2 regions of the Arthrobacter sp. 01N444 genome follow, and region 2 is predicted to be linked to the other one. Evidence: riboswitches for the same ligand, from Rfam matches in the RefSeq annotation. Region 2 holds a riboswitch; the other holds the start of a gene.
What was found. A riboswitch is a leader RNA that binds a small molecule or an ion and turns the genes downstream of it on or off. The one in region 2 is predicted to bind cyclic di-AMP.
Positions count from the first base shown of each region.

Region 1: another riboswitch for cyclic di-AMP. It lies ahead of AC1DKN_RS08105 (aggregation-promoting factor C-terminal-like domain-containing protein); the one in region 2 lies ahead of AC1DKN_RS14375 (hypothetical protein).

Region 1 covers NZ_JBFTRB010000005.1:90,208-93,730, reverse strand. The annotation lists gene AC1DKN_RS08110 (bifunctional glycosyltransferase family 2/GtrA family protein) at 1-1,085, opposite strand, end outside; gene AC1DKN_RS08105 (aggregation-promoting factor C-terminal-like domain-containing protein) at 1,247-2,086, opposite strand; cyclic di-AMP (ydaO/yuaA leader) riboswitch at 2,086-2,245, opposite strand; gene AC1DKN_RS08100 (sensor histidine kinase) at 2,429-3,523, opposite strand, start outside.
Region 2 covers NZ_JBFTRB010000012.1:88,258-91,780, reverse strand. The annotation lists gene AC1DKN_RS14385 (cation:proton antiporter) at 1-1,057, opposite strand, end outside; gene AC1DKN_RS14380 (hypothetical protein) at 1,054-1,302, opposite strand; cyclic di-AMP (ydaO/yuaA leader) riboswitch at 1,504-1,706, shown strand; gene AC1DKN_RS14375 (hypothetical protein) at 1,714-2,412, shown strand; gene AC1DKN_RS14370 (sensor histidine kinase) at 2,558-3,523, opposite strand, start outside.

The DNA of each region.
Region 1 (3,523 bases), on a different contig from region 2:
TTTGCCAGCTGCGGGTCCATGAACCCGCGGCAGAGCAGGAAAATCGCCAGGTAGGCCAGGGTGGAGGCCACCCCGATGCTGCCGAAGCGGACGAGCTGTCCGAAGAGGCTTCCGCCGGGGCTTTGTTCCTGTGCCCGCGAGGCGGCCGGCAGCGGTCCGCGGGCCAGGGCCGCGCGCAGGTCGGGAACCGGGATCCGGCCCGAGACCAGGTCCCGGCTCAACCGTGCCATGCCGCGCAAGTCCGCGAGGGCCGTCTGGACGATGTCCACGCTGGAATCCGGGTCGTCGGTCCAGTCCACCGGGACTTCGTGGACGCGCAGGCCGCACTTTTCTGCCAGGACCAGCAGCTCGGTGTCGAAGAACCAGGCGTTGTCCAGCGTGTGGGGAAGCAGTTGCCGGGCCACGTCCGCCCGGATCGCCTTGAAGCCGCACTGCGCGTCACTGAAGTGGGCGCCCATGAGGGCCTGGAGCAGGAAGTTGTAGCTGCGCGAGATGAATTCCCGTTTGGGTCCGCGGACCACGCGGGAGTTGCGGGACAGCCGTGTCCCGATCGCCAGGTCGGAGTGCCCGGAAATGAGCGGGGCAAGGAGCGGGCCGAGGGCCGCCAGATCAGTGGAAAGATCCACATCCATGTACGCCAGGACCGGCGACGGCGAGGCCAGCCACACCTTGCGGAGTGCGTTTCCGCGGCCCTTTTCTGCCATATGGACCACCGTCACTTCGCGCAGCTCGCGGGCTACCCGTTCCGCGGCCTTGAGCGTTCCGTCGGTGCTGGCGTTGTCCGCCACGGTGATCCGGAAGGAATGCGGGAAGGCGCCGAGCAGGTACGCGTGGAGCCGGCGCAGGCAGGCCTCGAGGTCCCGTTCCTCGTTGAAGACCGGGATGGTGACGTCCAGCAGGGGCGTGCTGGCGCGCGTATCAATGGCCGTGCGCCAGCCGCCGGGGACGGTCAGGGCCCCGGCGATCGGGCCCGGGACGGGTGCGTCGGCCAGGGCAAGCCCCGAGGGTGCCCCGGGGGCCGCCGGGCCGGCCGGCGTCGCCGTGGAGCGGGGCAGGGTTCCTGTGGCCTGGTCTGTGAATGTCATGGCTCAACTTTCCCGGCGGCCCATATGAGGGCTTTAGGGTCAAGCTGTGCGGGGGCTGTGGAAGTCCGGGCCGCCGGGGCCGGTCCGGCCGTGGAGACGCAAAGAGGCCCCGGATCCATGCGGATCCGGGGCCTCCAGGGCGGGGGGCGGCTAGTGCCGGTTTAGTACCAGTTGTGTGCGTAGTGGAAGTTCAGGGCACCGCAGGGGGAACCGTAGCGCGACTTGACGTAGTTCAGGCCCCAGTTGATCTGGGTCCGGTAGTTGGTCATGTAATCGGCGCCGGCGCTCGCCATCTTCGAGGCGGGCAGGGACTGGACCACGCCGTAGGCGCCGCTGCTGGCGTTCGTGGCGGTGGTCTTCCAGTCGGATTCCTTGGTCCACAGCTTGTGCAGGCACTGCATCTGGCCGGGTGCCCAGCCATAGCTTCCCAGCTGGGACGCGGCGTAGGCCTGCGCGCCGGCGGGGTCGTCGACTGCGACCGGCGCGGCTGCCGGTGCCGGTGCCGGAGCGGCTGCCGGTGCCGGAGCGGGGGCCGCCGCGGGAGCCGGAGCAGGTGCGGGGGCTGCCGCGGGGGCCGGAGCAGGTGCTGCCGCGGCTGCCGGTGCGGCAGCAGCGGGCGCGTGGATCAGCGCTTCGGCTGCCTTAACCTCCGAGATCTGGGGAGCCACGTTCTTTTCCGTGGCAGCGGTCGGCCCAGCCACCTGGACCCGCTCGAAGTTGAGCTTGGCCAGCGGGTCAGCCATCGTGGCCGTCTGGCTCGCAACGTTCGCCGTGTGGGCGCCCGGCTCTGCCGCCTGGCTCGCGGCGCCGCCACCCAGCAGCAGCGCGCACGCGGCGGTGACGACGGCGGCACGGCGGCCGGTTACACCGAGCCCGGCGGCGAACCGCGACAGGGCGGATGCCTGCTTGACCGGTTCGGCGCGGTGGCGCGACTTGGCGGCGCCAACTGAGCGGGAATGCGAACCGCCGTCAGGGCGTGTTTGTACCTGGAATTCAGTCATGGTGGCCTCTCAACGCCGGCGGAGTTAGCTGTCGGGTTCGGATGAGGTCATCCGGCCGCACGGAACATCACGTGTCGGCTTCACCCCGAGGGCGCATGAAAGCAGATTGCCCGGGAACTCTGGGTCCCCCGCCTCTGCCTGGTCCAGCGGAATCCGGGAAGCGGCAGAGTTTGGCGTCCGTCCGGATATGCGGCACCGATGGCGGCGCACGCTAACGACGCTACAGGACCCGGCCGCTTAAGTCACATTTTGGTAACAGGAGTCACAGTGCCGGGGTGTCGGGTTGCGCCGGGCTCGCCGGTCGACCGTCCGGGCCGTTTGCGCCGGCGGCGGCCGTTCCGGTTACGCCGGCGGCGGCGAGGCGGGCAGCCGCACGGCGAACTCCGTGCGGCCCGGCCGGGACGTGACCTCGACTGTTCCTCCGTGGGCCTCCACGATCGACTGGACAATGGACAGGCCCAACCCGCTGGTGCCCTCGGACGTCGGCGCGGCGGTCGCCGTGCCGTGACCTCCGCGGCTGCCGGAAACAGCGCCGGAGGACGAGCGTGCGGGAGCCCCGGACCCGACCCTCGCCGTCGCGACGGCAGAATCGGCGGGGACAGCTGCGGGGTTCGACGCCGGATTGGTGCGCGAGGCGTCGGCCCGGGTGAAGCGGGCGAAGACCCGGCCGATAAATTCCGGGGCGATGCCGCTGCCATTGTCTGTCACGGTGACCACGGCACTGCCGTCAGCCGAGCGCATAACGCCCGTGACCACCTTGGTCCCGGGTTCCGTGTGCTTGCGCGCATTGGACAGCAGGTTGGCGAGGACCTGGTGAAGCTGGGTCGCATCACCGCGCACCACCACGGGCTCGTCCGGAAGTTCCAGCTGCCAGATGCGGTCCGGGGCCATGACTTTCTCATCGCTGACCGTCTCGATGGCCAGCTGGGTGAGGTCGACGTCGGAGATTTTGAGCGGCTGTCCCTCGTCCAGGCGCGCCAGCAGCAGCAGGTCCTCCACGAGCGTGGTCATCCGCTCGGACTGGCTTTGCACACGGGCGAGGGACCTCTCGCCGTCGGGGGTGAAATGCTCGGTCATCCGCATCAGCTCCGTGTAGCCGCGGATGGCCGTCAGCGGGGTGCGGAGTTCGTGCGAGGCGTCGGCGACGAACTGCCGGACCTTCATCTCGCTCTCCTGCCGCGCCTCGAGAGCGTTGGAGACGTTGTCCAGCATCTTGTTCAGCGCGTAGCCAACGCTGCCCACTTCCGTTCCGGGATGGGCCGCCGACGTCGGGACGCGGACCCCGAGCGCCACCTCGCCGGCGTCCAGCGGGAGACGGGAGACCTTGGTGGCAACCTCGGAGAGCTGTTCCAGCGGCTTCATGGTCCGCCGGATCAGGGCCGTGCCGGCGAGCCCGATCAGCACGAGCCCGCCTGCGGACACCACCACCATGGTCCA
Region 2 (3,523 bases):
GCAGGGCCGCGGCCTCGCCCGGGAGCAGGACCTGAAGCTGCGTGCCGATGCTCGCCGCAGCCACCGGTACGCCAAGCTGGGCCGCCGACAACACCCCGAGCGACAGCGGGAGTCCCAGGAAAGCCAGGTCGGCGTGGGCCAGCAGGGCCCCGGCCCCCAGCAACAGGCCGAGGGCCATCATGTCCGGGTGCCCGGCCAGGTCCCTTAGAGTCAGCGATGCACCCAGCCACACGAAGAAGAGCGGACCCAGGAAGCCGTCGCTGAGCGCGAACAGTTGCCGGGCCAGCCGCCGCGGTTCGCCGACCGCAGCCATCACCAGGCCGAAAGAAAAGCCTGCCATCATCACAGACACATTGCTCCACGTGGCGACACCGGCCAGGGTGAAGAGCACGGCCAGCTGGATCCGTAGCTCCAGGGCAAACTTGCGGCTTTCCGAGAGCCGGTGCACGCGCCGACGGATTCCCTGGCGCTCCAGCCAGCGCAAGCCGACAAAGAGCACTACCGCGCACCCGGTCACCGCGAGGACACCCAGCGCCGCCTGGACTGCGTGGGGCGGATCCACCAGGAGCGGCAACGCCACAATGCAGGCTGTGTCGGCTATTGCCACCTGCGCTGTCATAGCGACGACATCTGGCCCGCCGAGGCGCAGGGAATCGACGATTGGAAGCACCAGGGCGGCCGACGAGGAGGCCAGCAGCACGACGTAGAGGGGAGCATGTCCAGTCCCGAACAGCAGTCCGATGCCGGTTCCGATCACCACCGCTGCCGCTGCGGCCACCATCGCCCGGCGGGAGCCTTTGCCGAGGGCGCCACGGATGTGCGGATCCCGCACGGGAACGTGGGTGCCTGCCACGAACATCATCAGCGCAAACCCGATATTGGCCAGCAGGGTGAACGTGGGGTCCGCGGGGTCCACCAGGGCCAGGCCTGAGCGCCCGATCGCGATGCCGGCCAGCAGCTCACCCAGCATGACAGGCAAGTGCCAGCGCGCCGGCAGGGCCAGCAGGGGGCCAGCCAAGGCGATGACGGCGATCAGCGCCAGCGACAGGAAGGTCACGGTTCGCGGCGGCCGGCCGGCGCCGGGCCTGACCGCCGTTCCACCACCGCATAGGCCTTGCCGTCCAGGAAAGCCCAGTCGTTGACAACCATGTACCCGAGCGCGTCTACCCGGTCATTAAGGATGTGCTCGTCGAAACCCCCGTCGCGTGGTTCCGCGTCCCATGTGCTCACGTGGACGTCCCCGCCGTCGAGGATCAGCAGCTCGGTGTTGACGTCGAAATCCTCTTGGGGCTGAGTGCTCAACTGGCAGATGGCGACACAATGGCTGTTCATTTTCGGGCCTCCGCTTCCGGTGGTGCTGATGGCATCATCCTATGTTCGGAAACGGCGCCGCCCTATGGGCAAATTGCGGCCTGGCATCATGGCGCCGTTACCTGAATGTGACTTTCGGGTGCGGTTCGCGCTACGGTTGATGAGTGCCTGTTGTCTCCGATACGGGCGCTCCCCAGCCGATTGCCTAACTCTGCCGCGGCCCGGGGGTAACTCGCATCAACGTCCGGCAGAGACGGGGAAACCACTTTTGATCTGCTGATATGCAGGTCTTGGGGTGAAGCCGCACAGTGCCCGCAACGACGGGCCCGGGAGTGCGGCCGGGTGCCTCCCATCCGAATCCGACAGCTCACCTCGCAGGCATTGGGAGAGGCTACATTTTTCATGACTTCAGTCAATACTTTTGCGCGCCATGCCGCCGTCCTCGCCGCCGCATCCGGCCTGGTCCTGACCAGCGGAATGGCCGCCAACGCCGCCACCGCCCCCGTGCAGCGTGACTCTGCTCCGGCGTCGACCGTCGACGTCACCGGACAGGTCAGTGCCCCCGTCAGCGCCGATTCAAGCGTCAAGATCAGCTTCGAGCGCCCCGCAGTGGATTCTGTTGCCGCGCCCGTCATCGAACAGCCCGTCGCGCCGGCTCCGGCTCCCGCTGCAGCCCCGGCGGCAGCGCCCAAGGCTCCGGCCAAGCCGGTCATCCAGGTGCAGGCCGCTCCGGCAGCAGCTCCGGCAGCGGCTCCGGCTGCAGCGCCGGCCGCGGCGCCCGCGGGCGGACGCAACGCCATCATGCTCTCGGCCGCCTACAGCCAGGTGGGCATCACCCAGGACTGCACCGCCATGGTGGAAAAGGCCCTTGGCGCCGCGGGTAAGCCCGTTGGCGACATCGGTCCCCGCGCGTTCCTTGGCCTTGGAACCGTTGTGGCGACGCCGCAGCCCGGTGACATGGTGGTCCAGTCCGGCCACGTCGGCATCTACGCCGGCAACGGCCAGGTGGTCAGTGGCGGCATGAACGGCAAGAACCAGACCATGGTCCACCCGCTGTCCTGGCTCACCGCGACCGGCGGCGTGACGTTCGTCCGCGCCTAAGCCGCACGGCCCCGACCCGGGGCCAGACAGTCCGGAAAGACCGGCGATCGAGTTCCCTTGGGGGCAACTCGACCGCCGGTCTTTCCTGTCTCCGCATTCGGGAGTCCGGGATCCCGATGGCATATCTTTCCCCGGCGGATGGACCTCAGGGATTCCCGCTGCCCATGAGCGGAAGCGTCAACTTCATGACGGTTCCCTCGTCGCCCGTCGCGGCCACTTCGACGGTGCCCCCGGCCGCGACAGCAATCTCCCGGACCAGGGCCAGGCCGATGCCAAAGCTCCGCTGTCCCTGTGAGGTGCCGGTGCCGGCCGTCCGCACGAACCGGTCAAAGATCCGGGCCTGATCGACGCCGGTGATTCCGGTCCCGGAGTCCGCCACCGTGATCACGGCGCGCTTCTGCTCGATTGAGGTCGTGATGGACACGCGGCCGCCCGGAGGCGTGTGGGCCAGCGCGTTGTCCGCCAGGGCCAGCACGGCACGCCGCAGCGCATTCTTCTCGATCCGGGCCAGCGGCCGGGCATCGGCAAAGAATTCCAGACGCACCTGGCGCTGCTCTGCCACCTGCTGGAGGCTGCCGGCGACGCTGGCGGCAGCGTCGGCGAGGTCGGCAGGGGGCGCGGAACGGTCCGGGGCCTCCGCGGTTGCCGCGAGGAGCAGTTCGTTGACAATCCCTGTCAGCGTCGCGGCGTCCTCCCGGATCCGGGCCAGGTCGTGGCTTTGCCTGGAGCCGGGCACCGTGTTGCGCTGGGCCAGCTGGATCCTGGTGTCCAGGATGGTCAATGGCGTGCGCAATTCGTGGCTGGCGTCCTGGACAAAACGCCGCTCCCTTGCCAGGGCATCACTGAGGGGACGAATCGCGCTGCGCGCACTGAGCCACCCGACGATTCCGGCCAGCAGGATTCCCGCCACCCCGGCGATGATCATGGCTTCGAGGACGTCCTTGGAATCCAGGTAGGTGTAGGCCGTCCCGGCCGCCGCCGTGCCCGGCACTTCAGGATGGGCCAGTTGGTTCGTGAGGTACAGCGCCGTGGCGGCGAGCAGCCCGAGAACCATGACCGCGCACGCAGCACTGATCCGCACCGCGACCTTGAGGGAAGCCTTGCGCAGGAT